2 regions of the Streptomyces sp. NPDC000229 genome follow, and region 2 is predicted to be linked to the other one. Evidence: riboswitches for the same ligand, from Rfam matches in the RefSeq annotation. Region 2 holds a riboswitch; the other holds the start of a gene.

Region 1 (5,863 bases), on a different contig from region 2:
TCATCCGGCTGCCCGCTCTGCACGCGCACGGCGTGAAGGTGGGGCTCGGCCATGACGGGGGAACCAATGACACGTCCGACATGTTCAGCGTCATGAAGGCGGCCGTGGGGCTCCAGCGGGCAGTGCATCAGGATCCCGAGGTGCATCCCACGATCCCCGCCGTGCTGCGGATGGCGACCCTCGGTGGCGCCGAGTGCGTCGGCATGGCGGACCGCATAGGCTCCCTCACCCCCGGCAAGTGTGCGGACGTGGTCGTCCTGGACCCGGGCACCCTCAACTTCGCGCCACGATTCGACTGGATCGGTCAGATCGTGCTCAACGGTCAGCCGCCCAACGTCAGTCACGTCTTCGTGGACGGCCGGATGCGCAAGGCACACGGCACGCTCCTGGACGTGGACACGGACACCGTCGTCCGCGAAGCGGAAATCGCGGCCGCCCACGTCCGTGACACCGCCTGAACGGTCCGGCGAACCCGGTGCGTTCGCGGGGGCGGGCTCAGGCCGTCGGCTCAGGTCCCTGACCGGGGGGCGTCAGGCCAGCAGGACCATCGCCAGGGCGCCGGATGCGTCGACGACACAGCACCACTCGGACCACGCCCGGGGGACCACCCTGCCGGTCCGGTGGTGGACGAAGTCCCAGACGGCGTGGCCCAGCCAGCCCGCGGCCAGGAGATAGCGGCCGAGCGTGTCGTCGACGGCCACCGCTGTCAGTGCCACGACTCCGAAGCCGACGAGCCCCACGATCTGCACGAGGAGGATGCCGGGTCGGCGCAGTTCTCCGCGCAGCGATCCGAAGAGCAGGTAGCACAGCGGCATGACGATGAGGAGCCCGGCCAGGAGCTCCAGGGGCGGCAGGCCGTCGACGAAGGTCGCGACCGCCAGGGCGAGGGCCAGCAGGGTGGGCCACCGGTGCCCCAGGACGCCCAGGACGCCCCGGACACGCACGGCCCCTGCCGTGCTCCGCGGGGTGTCCGGGGGCGTGGGCGTCGTGCGCGTGCCGTCGTCGCGGTCGTCGCGGTCGTCGCGCGTGGAGTCGATCGTCATGGCGTCTCCCGAGGGTGAAGGGGCGGTCCCGGCTCCACTGTCCGGCAGGTCGCTGCCGGGCGTACGGGGCGGCGCAAACGATGTCCGCGACCTTGGGGTACCGGTCCTTCCGGCATAGGGTCGCCCCATGGGGGATCGGCTCACGTCGGAACGGCTCATGGTGGTGGTCGGTTACGAGTCGGCCGAGCTGCTGGACATCGCGTGTGTGACCACGAGCCTGGCCATGGCCAACCGGGTCGGTGCGCCGGCCCTTCCGTACCGGGTGAGCGTGGTGGGCCCGGGCGGCGGCGCGATCGTCTGCGACTCGGGGCTGAGCCTGGGGACTCAGCAGTCCCTGGAACGGCTCGTCGGACCGCTCGACACGTTGATCGTCTCGGGCGGTGCCGGATTCGAGCGCGCAGCCTGCGACGCCCGGCTCGTGGGACACGTACGGCGGCTGGCCAAGGAGAGCCGGCGCGTGGCCTCCGTATGCACGGGAGCGGGCGTTCTGGCCGCCGCCGGGCTGCTCGACGGACGGCGCGCCACGACGCACTGGCGATTCGCACCACTGCTCGCCGCCCGTCACCCGGAGGTCATCCTGGACCCCACGCCCATCTTCGTACGCGACGGCAACGTGTACACGGCGGCGGGCATCACCAGCGCACTGGATCTCACCCTCGCGTTCATCGAGGAGGACCACGGCCCCGAACTGGCCCGCCAGGTGGCCCGGGACCTCGTGGTGTACCTGCAACGACCCGGCAACCAGGCGCAGATGAGCCTGTTCACCGCCGCTCCGCCGCCCCGCGACCCGTTGGTCCGCACGCTCGTCGAATACATCACCGCCCACCCGGACCACGATCTCGGCGCCGCGGCGCTGGCCGAACGGGCGGGGGTGACCACGCGTCACCTCACGCGGCTGTTCACCGAACACCTCGGGCAGGCACCGGGCCGGTTCGTCCGCCTGGCCCGCACCGAGGCCGCCGCCCAACTCCTCGCGTCGACGACCCTGCCGATGGCGAGCGTGGCCGCCCGCTGCGGATTCGGCACCGCGGAGTCACTGCGGCAGGCGTTCACCGGCCGGTACGGGATTTCGCCGTCCCGCTACCGGGCCGCCCAGACCCGGCGACCGCCCGGGACCCAGGAGACGTAGTATCAGCTGGTCATCACCGCGACGGGAGACAGGAAGCCGGTGCGATTCCGGCACGGTCCCGCCACTGTGACCGGGGAGTGGAACCTTCGAGGACGCCACCGCGCGCAGCGTGGGAAGGCCAGGGGGAACGTCGATCCGGGAGTCAGGACACTGGCCTGTCGCGGGCCCGTTCCGAGGAGCGCGGACTCCCCAGGAGGCTTTACGTGTACGACGGCATCCACCGTCCCTTTTCTCCCCTCCCGTCCCGGCCGCCCGGCACTCGGCGCCATGCCGCCCGGCGCCACGTCCTGCCGCGGCGGACACTCACCGTGGCCCTGTCCGCGGCTCTGACGGCCGCCCTGCTGAGCGGCTGCGGCACCAAGGACGAACCCGACGACGGCCGAGGGCCCGCGGCCACGTCCGCGAAGGGCTTCCCGGTCACGATCGACAACTGCGGCACCCGTACGACGTACGACGAACCGCCCTCCCGCGTGGTCACCATCCACCAGCACCCCGCCGAACTGATGCTCGCTCTCGGGCTGCGGAACAGGATGGTCGGCACCGCCTTCCCCGACTCGGCCGTCCTGCCCGCGTACCAGAAGGACTTCGCGGCCGTCCCGGAGCTGGCCGACAAGGAGCCGTCCTTCGAGACCGTCCTGGAGGCCGAGCCCGACCTCGTGTACGGCGGCTACGGAAGCGCGTTCGCCGAGAACGAGGGGCGGTCCCGCAAGGCGTTCGCCGACGCGGGCATCGACACCTATCTCAACCGCGAGTACTGCGGCAAGAAGCAGGTGTCCATGACGGACACCTACGACGAGATCCGCACCATCGGCAGGATCTTCGGCGTGCCGGAGCGGGCCGACACGGTGGTGGCCGGTCTTCGGGACCGCGTCCGCAGGGCCGGCGAGGCGGTCAGGGGCGCAGCGCCGGTGCCGGTGTTCGTGTACGACAGCGGTGACAAGTCCGCGTTCACCGCGGGTGGGAAGAGTCTGGGTACGGAGGTCATCAGGCTGGCCGGCGGCCGCAACGTCTTCTCGGACCTGGACGACGTCTTCGGCGACGTGTCGTGGGAGCAGGTGGTCGCCCGCCGGCCCGAGGTGATCGCGATCTATGACTACCGCGGTGCCGGGAGCGTGGAGCAGAAGAAGAAGTTCCTGCTCTCCCAGCCCGCCCTGGCCGATGTGCCCGCCATCAGGAACAAGCGGTTCGTCGTGCTGCCGCTCACCGCGACGCTGGTCGGCGTACGGGCGCCGTACGCGGTCGAGGACCTCGCCCGCGGGCTGCACCCGGAGCGCTTCCGGTGAAGGACCTCGGTCCTCACAGCAGCACTTCGAACCGCACAGTCCGGCCGCCGCACGGACGGACATACCAACTGACGCTGGTCCTGCTCGGCGCGCTTCTCCTGGTGTCCGTCACGGCCGGGCTGGCCATCGGCTCGGTGCACGTGCCGCCCGGTCAGGTGTGGGGCATCGTGTCGCACGGGCTGGGAGCCGACTGGCCGGAGCCGGCCTGGTCCCGCGCACGCGAGACGATCATCCTCGACGTACGTGCACCGCGCGTGCTGCTCGGAGCGGTGACCGGAGCGGGTCTCGCCGTCGTGGGCACGGCCATGCAGGCCCTGGTGCGCAATCCGCTCGCGGAGCCGTATCTGCTCGGTGTGTCCTCGGGCGCGTCACTGGGCGCCGTCGCCGTGATCGTCGGGGGCGTCGGCCTCTTCGGTGCCGTGACCCTGTCGGTGGCCGCGTTCGCCGGGGCCCTGCTGACGCTGCTGCTCGTCTACACCACGGCCCGGGCCGGTGGGCGGATCACCTCTGTCCGGCTGGTGCTGGCGGGGGTGGCGGTCGCCGCGGTGCTCACCGCGGCGACGGACCTGTTGTTGCTGACCGCCGACCGGGGCAACCAGGCGCGCGAGGTGCTCGCCTGGACCCTCGGCGGCCTCGGCGGCGTGCGGTGGGCCACGCTGTGGTTGCCGGCGGCCGCACTGCTGGTGGGCATCGGTGTGCTGCTGGTGCAGGCGCGGTCGTTGAACCTGCTGTTGGCGGGCGAGGAGGCCGCCACGACCATGGGACTGGACGTGGCCCGCTTCCGGGCCCGGATGTTCGTCGTGCTGTCCCTCGTCACCGGTGTCCTCGTCGCGGCGACCGGACCGATCGGGTTCGTCGGGCTGATGCTGCCGCACATCGTCCGCCTCTTCGTCGGAGGCGACCATCGCCGGGTGCTGCCGACAGCTGCCCTGGCCGGAGCGGTCTTCCTCATCTGGGCCGATATCGCCGCCCGTACGATCGCGGCGCCGTTGGAGATTCCCGTCGGCGTCCTGACCGCGTTGTGCGGCGGCCCGTTCTTCCTGTGGCTGATGCGCCGGGACGCCCGGCGGACCACCGACCGAGGAGTGGCATGACCGCACATCACCTCTCCGTCGAGGGTCTCGGGCTGACCGCCGGGGCCCGTCATCTGGTACGCGAGGTCTCCCTGACCGCCGAGTCCGGCGAGGTGATCGGGCTCGTGGGTCCCAACGGGAGCGGCAAGTCCAGCCTCCTGCGGGCCGTGTACCGGGTCCTGCGCCCCGACGCGGGGAGCGTACGTGTCGACGGCGACGACGTCTGGTCGCTGCCCGTGCGCCGACTGGCCCGGACCATGGCGGTCGTCGTGCAGGAACCGGGCGCCGACTTCGACCTCACCGTGCGGGAAGTGGTGGCCATGGGTCGCACACCGCACAAGCGGCTGCTCGACGGCGACAACGCCGAGGACGCACGGCTCATCGAGTCGTCCCTGGCGTCGGTCGACGCGGCGGAGCTGGCGGACCGTCCCTTCGACCGGCTCTCCGGCGGTGAGCGGCAGCGCGTACTGATCGCCCGGGCCCTCGCCCAACAGCCGTCACTGCTGGTACTGGACGAGCCGACCAATCATCTCGACGTACGCCACCAGCTGGATGTACTCGGCGTGCTGCGCCGCCTGCCCGCCACGGTCCTGGTCGCGCTGCACGACCTCAACCTGGCCGCTTACTACTGCGACCGCCTCTACGTCCTGCGTGACGGCGAGGTCGCGGCCTCGGGCCCGCCGCACGAGGTGCTCACCGAGCGACTGCTCTCGGAGGTGTACGGCGTGGCGGGGGAGGTCATCGTCCATCCCCGCACCGGAGCGCCGCACGTCACCTTCCTCCCTGGTGACGTCCCGATGGTGGCGGGCGGCGCCTGATCGCAGGGGCGCCGGTCACAACGACCGTACGTGGCACAACAGTTGGCAGGGAAGGGAACAATAACGGGTCGTGTCCGTCGCGTTGGGACGCAAAGCGACGGACACCGCCTGTTTGCTTGACACAACGCCACAGCCGTACTCTGCAACACAGTCCCATCCTTCACAACGCCACAAACCCCGTAGGAGGACACGTGCCCATCCCGGCCACCGCAGCAGACAACATCGAAGCGACCACCGCACTGCTGAGGGAAGAGCTCCCCCAACTCGAACAACACCAGCAGGCGCTGGAGAAGGACCTCGCGGCCGTCACCGAACGTCTTGAGTCCGTCCGCGGCGCGCTGACCGCGCTGCAGGCCCTCACCACCGCGGCGGTCCCGGCACCGCGCACCGAAACACCGGCCGGGGCGGGGGAAGTACCGCCCACCACTGCCGCGGCTCCTGAGCCCGCGCCGGAAGAGGCGCCCGAGGCCGCAACCCCCGGGCAGGAGCCGGCGCAGGAGACCGAGCAGGAGCCGGC
Region 2 (5,863 bases):
CTGGCCATCGTCGCGGGCGGCTGGGTCGCGGAGTCCTCCCTCGCCGACACCTTCACCCTGGAGCCGGGCACCCTGGTCATCTGGATGATCGTGTACGGCTTCCTCGCCTCGGTCCTGCCGGTGTGGATGCTGCTCGCGCCGCGCGACTACCTCTCGACCTTCATGAAGGTCGGCACGATCGCCCTGCTCGCCATCGGCGTCTTCGTCGCCCTGCCGACCCTCAAGATGCCTGCCGTCACCGACTTCGCGAGCCGCGGCGACGGTCCGGTCTTCGCCGGTTCGATGTTCCCGTTCGTCTTCATCACCATCGCGTGCGGCGCGCTCTCCGGCTTCCACTCCCTGGTCTCCTCGGGCACCACCCCGAAGATGGTCCAGAAGGAGACCCAGATCCGGATGATCGGGTACGGGGCGATGCTCACCGAGTCCTTCGTCGCCGTCATGGCGATGATCACGGCGTCCATCATCGACCCCGGTCTCTTCTTCGCCATCAACTCGCCCGCGGGCGTGGTCGGCACGACGGTGCAGACGGCCTCCGAAGCCGTGTCGAACTTCGGCTTCACCATCTCCCCCGACCAGCTGGCGAAGGCCGCGGCGGACGTCGAGGAGGCGTCGCTGCTGTCCCGCACCGGCGGCGCACCGACCTTCGCCCTCGGTATGTCGGAGATCTTCTCCGCCGTCGTCGGCGGTACCGCGATGAAGGCCTTCTGGTACCACTTCGCCATCATGTTCGAGGCGCTGTTCATCCTCACCACGGTGGACGCCGGAACCCGCGTGGGCCGCTTCATGCTCCAGGACACGCTCGGCAACGTCTACAAGCCCTTCAAGCAGGTCAGCTGGAAGCCGGGCGTCTGGTTCGCCAGCGCGGTCGTCGTCGGCGGCTGGGGCTATTTCCTCTGGGTGGGCGTGCACGACCCGCTCGGCGGCATCAACCAGCTGTTCCCGCTGTTCGGCATCGCCAACCAGCTGCTGGCCGCCGTGGCGCTGGCCGTCTGCACGACCCTGCTCGTCAAGTCGGGCCGCCTGAAGTGGGCATGGGTCACCGCGGTGCCGCTCGCCTGGGACGTGGCGGTCACGCTCACCGCCAGCTGGCAGAAGATCTTCTCGGCCGACCCCCGGGTGGGCTTCTTCGCCCAGCGGGACAAGTACCAGGCGGGCATCGAATCCGGGCAGGTGCTGGCTCCCGCGAAGTCGATGGACGACATGCACACCGTCGTCACCAACTCCACCGTCGACGGCGTCCTTTCCGCCCTCTTCGCCCTCCTCATCATCGTGGTGATCGCCGACGCGGGACGGGTCTGCTACAAGGCCATCACCAACCCCGCCGGGGTGAAGCTCTCGGAGGTCCCGCACACCGAGTCCAGGATCGTCGCCCCCGCCGGGTTGTTCCCCACGGCGGAGGAGAAGGCCGAACTGGTCGCGGCCGGGCTCGGCCCCGAGGGCGGTGTCCGCAAGGACGGCGGCTCCGGTGAGGCGGTGCCGGCCGGGAGCGGCTCGAAGTGAGCCCCGCGACGGCCACGGGGCCGGGCGGGCGGCTGCGGCGTGCGGCGGGCTGGGTGCGCTGGTACGTCCGCGAGTTGTCCGGGGAGGCCGCGTACGACACGTACGTCGCCCACCTCCGCTCCTGCGACCCGGATGCCGAGGTGATGACCCGGCGCGAGTTCGAGCGGCGGCGCACCGACGCGCGGGAGGCGGACCCCCGCGACGGGTTCCGCTGCTGCTGAGCGGGTGACGGCACGACGGGCCGCCGTGTTTCCGGGGACGGAAATGCGGCGGCCCGTCGCCGTACCCCTCCACACTCGGACCATGGACATCACCATCAGGGCGGTACGGCCGGAGGAACACCAGGCGCTCGCCGAGGTCACGGCTCAGGCGTATCTCGGGGACGGTTTGCTGGCCTTCGGGGAGAGCGACGAGTACCTGATCGAGCTGCGGGACGTGGCCCGGCGGGCCGCCGAGGCGGAGGTGCTGGTCGCGGTCGGCGAGGACGAACGGGTGGTGGGCGGAGTGACGTTCGTCGCGGAGGGCGGCGGGCCGTGGGCCGGCCTCGCACGCGACGGGGAGGCGGAGTTCCGGATGCTGGCGGTGGCGCGGGAGGCGCGGCGGCGGGGCGCGGGCGAGGCACTCGTACGGGCGTGCGTGGAGCGGGCGCGGGCGGTGGAGGGGTGCGCGCGACTGGTGCTGTCCTGCCGCCAGTCCATGCGCGCGGCACACCGGATCTATGAGCGGCTGGGGTTCGTCCGGACCCCGGAGCGGGACTGGCAGCCGCTTCCGGGCGTGACGCTGTTCACGTACACGCTGGAGTTCTGAGTCAACGGAAGACACAACATGTGGGGGGTGCCTCAACCGGCGCCCCCCACATGTATGCTCGTGCTCGCTGTCGCCGCAGGGGAATCCGGTGGAAATCCGGAACTGTCCCGCAACGGTGTGTTGGTGTGCCTTTGTGTACGTACGAGTCCGAAGACCTGCCGACAGCGCGCCCGGACCGTCCGGCCCGGGTGCCCAGACGTCCGGGCCTCGCGGAATGGGCCGGTGGACGCGGTGCTCTGCGCCCTTGTGCCAGGCGTGCCCGCTCCCCTGCCCGCGTCCGTGGTGGCCCCGAGCCGAGCGAGGGAGAGCCCCCACGTGACCATCGCGCCAGCCGGTCCGGTTTCAGCGATCGAGAGCGACGGAAGCGACGGACCCGGGACCGTACTGCTGCGGACCCTGACCGACCTCACCGCCGATCTGCCCGACACCGACCCCGGCCGGGTCGCCGCCGCCGCGTTGCGGGGCCGGCACGCCGGTTCGGACGAGGCCGAGCTGCGCGAGCTCGCCACCGAGGCGGCCGCCGGACTCATCGCCGAGGACCCGGCGTACTCCCGGCTCGCGGCGCGGCTGTTGACGCGGACCATCGCGGAGGAGGCGGCCGGGCAGGGCGCGGTGGCGTTCTCGGCGTCGGTGGCGGTGGGGCACCGGGAGGGGCTGATCGCGGACCGCACGGCCGCGTTCGTGACCCTCCACGCGGACCGGATGGACGCGCTCATCGACCCGGCGGCCGACGACCGGTTCGGTTACTTCGGGTTGCGGACGCTGTACTCCCGCTACCTGCTGCGGCACCCCCTCACCCGCAAGGTGATCGAGACGCCGCAGCACTTCATGCTGCGGGTCGCGGCCGGGCTCGCCGAGGACGACTCCGTACGGGCGCTGGACGAGGTCGCGGCGCTGTACCGGCTGATGAGCCGGCTGGACTACCTGCCCTCCTCCCCCACGCTGTTCAACTCCGGTACGCGCCACCCGCAGATGTCCTCGTGCTACCTGCTGGACTCGCCGCTGGACGAGCTGGACTCCATCTACGACCGCTACCACCAGGTCGCGCGACTGTCCAAGCACGCGGGCGGCATCGGCCTGTCGTACTCCCGTATCCGGGCGCGCGGTTCGCTGATCCGCGGCACCAACGGGCACTCCAACGGCATCGTGCCGTTCCTGAAGACCCTGGACGCCTCGGTCGCGGCCGTGAACCAGGGCGGGCGGCGCAAGGGCGCGGCGGCCGTGTACCTGGAGACCTGGCACGCGGACATCGAGGAGTTCCTGGAGCTGCGCGACAACACCGGCGAGGACGCCCGGCGTACGCACAACCTGAACCTGGCGCACTGGATCCCCGACGAGTTCATGCGCCGGGTCAACGCCGACGCCGAGTGGTCGCTGTTCTCGCCGGCCGACGTGCCGGAGCTGGTCGACCTGTGGGGCGACGAGTTCGACGCCGCGTACCGCGCCGCCGAGGCCAAGGGGCTGGCCCGCAAGACCATGCCGGCCCGTGACCTGTACGGCCGGATGATGCGCACCCTCGCGCAGACCGGCAACGGCTGGATGACCTTCAAGGACGCCTCCAACCGTACGGCCAACCAGACCGCCGAGCCGGGCCACACGGTCCACTCCTCCAACCTGTGCACCGAGATCCTGGAGGTCACGGACGACGGGGAGACGGCCGTCTGCAACCTGGGCTCGGTCAACCTCGGTTCGTTCGTGAGTGGCGGGGACATCGACTGGGAGCGGCTGGACGAGACCGTCCGCACGGCCGTCACGTTCCTCGACCGGGTCGTCGACATCAACTTCTACCCGACCGAGCAGGCCGGGCGGTCCAACGCCAAGTGGCGGCCGGTGGGCCTGGGCGCGATGGGCCTCCAGGACGTCTTCTTCCAGCTGAAGCTGCCGTTCGACTCCCCGGAGGCGCGTGCCCTGTCGACGCGGATCGCCGAGCGGATCATGCTCGCCGCGTACGAGGCGTCCGCCGGCCTCGCCGAGCGCAACGGCCCGCTGCCGGCCTGGGAGAAGACCCGTACCGCGCGCGGGGTGCTGCACCCGGACCACTACGACGTGGAGCTGAACTGGCCGGAGCGGTGGGCCGCCCTGCGCGAGCGCATCGCCGCCGTCGGCATGCGCAACTCGCTGCTCCTCGCCATCGCGCCGACCGCGACGATCGCCTCGATCGCGGGCGTGTACGAGTGCATCGAGCCGCAAGTGTCGAACCTGTTCAAGCGCGAGACGCTGTCGGGTGAGTTCCTCCAGGTCAACTCCTACCTGGTGGACGAGCTGAAGCGGCTGGGCGTGTGGGACGCGCAGACCCGGGAGGCACTGCGCGAGGCCAGCGGCTCGGTACAGGGCTTCACCTGGATCCCTGCCGAGGTGCGCGAGCTGTACCGGACGGCGTGGGAGATCCCGCAGCGCGGTCTGATCGACATGGCGGCGGCGCGTACGCCGTTCCTGGACCAGTCGCAGTCGCTGAACCTGTTCCTGGAGACGCCGACCATCGGCAAGCTGTCGTCGATGTACGCGTACGCCTGGAAGCAGGGCCTGAAGACGACGTACTACCTGCGCTCGCGCCCCGCGACCCGGATCGCCCGCGCCGCCCAGGCGTCCGCCGCCGCCCCCGTACCCGCACAGGTGACCCCGGAAGACGCGGTCGCCTGCTCCCTGGAAAACCCCGAGTCCTGCGAGGCCTGCCAGTAATGTCCGTTGCCAAGAACCTTCTCGACCCGGGCTTCGAGCTGACCCTGCGCCCGATGCGCTACCCGGACTTCTACGAGCGCTACCGGGACGCCATCAAGAACACCTGGACCGTGGAGGAGGTCGACCTCCACTCCGACGTCGCCGACCTCGCCAAGCTCACGCCGGGCGAGCAGCACCTGATCGGCCGGCTGGTCGCGTTCTTCGCGACCGGTGACTCGATCGTCGCGAACAACCTGGTGCTGACGCTCTACAAGCACATCAACTCTCCCGAGGCGCGGCTGTACCTGTCCCGGCAGCTGTTCGAGGAGGCCGTGCACGTCCAGTTCTATCTGACGCTGCTCGACACCTACCTCCCCGACCCGGAGGACCGCGCGGCGGCGTTCGACGCCGTGGAGAACATCCCCTCCATCCGTGAGAAGGCGCAGTTCTGCTTCCGCTGGATGGACTCGGTGGAGAAGATCGACCGGCTGGAGACGAAGGCCGACCGGCGTCGCTTCCTGCTGAACCTGATCTGCTTCGCCGCCTGCATCGAGGGCCTGTTCTTCTACGGTGCCTTCGCGTACGTGTACTGGTTCCGCTCGCGCGGCCTGCTGCACGGGCTGGCGACCGGCACCAACTGGGTGTTCCGCGACGAGACGATGCACATGAACTTCGCGTTCGAGGTCGTCGACACCGTCCGCAAGGAGGAGCCGGAGCTCTTCGACGACGAGCTCCGGCAGCAGGTCACCGACATGCTGAAGGAGGCCGTGGAGGCCGAGCTGCAGTTCGGCCGCGACCTGTGCGGTGACGGCCTGCCGGGCATGAACACCGAGTCGATGCGCCAGTACCTGGAGTGCGTCGCCGACCAGCGTCTGACGCGGCTGGGCTTCGCCCCGGT

The links. A riboswitch is a leader RNA that binds a small molecule or an ion and turns the genes downstream of it on or off. The one in region 2 is predicted to bind cobalamin.
Region 1: another riboswitch for cobalamin. It lies ahead of ABT360_RS22820 (ABC transporter substrate-binding protein); the one in region 2 lies ahead of ABT360_RS30620 (ribonucleoside-diphosphate reductase subunit alpha).

Annotation. Positions count from the first base shown of each region.
Region 1 covers NZ_JBEPEL010000050.1:16,650-22,512, forward strand. Annotated here, with positions in the region: gene ABT360_RS22805 (amidohydrolase family protein) at 1-458, shown strand, start outside; gene ABT360_RS22810 (hypothetical protein) at 531-1,043, opposite strand; gene ABT360_RS22815 (GlxA family transcriptional regulator) at 1,201-2,172, shown strand; cobalamin riboswitch at 2,163-2,345, shown strand; gene ABT360_RS22820 (ABC transporter substrate-binding protein) at 2,376-3,455, shown strand; gene ABT360_RS22825 (FecCD family ABC transporter permease) at 3,452-4,549, shown strand; gene ABT360_RS22830 (ABC transporter ATP-binding protein) at 4,546-5,346, shown strand; gene ABT360_RS22835 (hypothetical protein) at 5,538-5,863, shown strand, end outside.
Region 2 covers NZ_JBEPEL010000094.1:3,289-9,151, forward strand. Annotated here, with positions in the region: gene ABT360_RS30605 (carbon starvation CstA family protein) at 1-1,500, shown strand, start outside; gene ABT360_RS30610 (YbdD/YjiX family protein) at 1,497-1,721, shown strand; gene ABT360_RS30615 (GNAT family N-acetyltransferase) at 1,804-2,307, shown strand; cobalamin riboswitch at 2,362-2,484, shown strand; gene ABT360_RS30620 (ribonucleoside-diphosphate reductase subunit alpha) at 2,623-4,986, shown strand; gene ABT360_RS30625 (ribonucleotide-diphosphate reductase subunit beta) at 4,986-5,863, shown strand, end outside.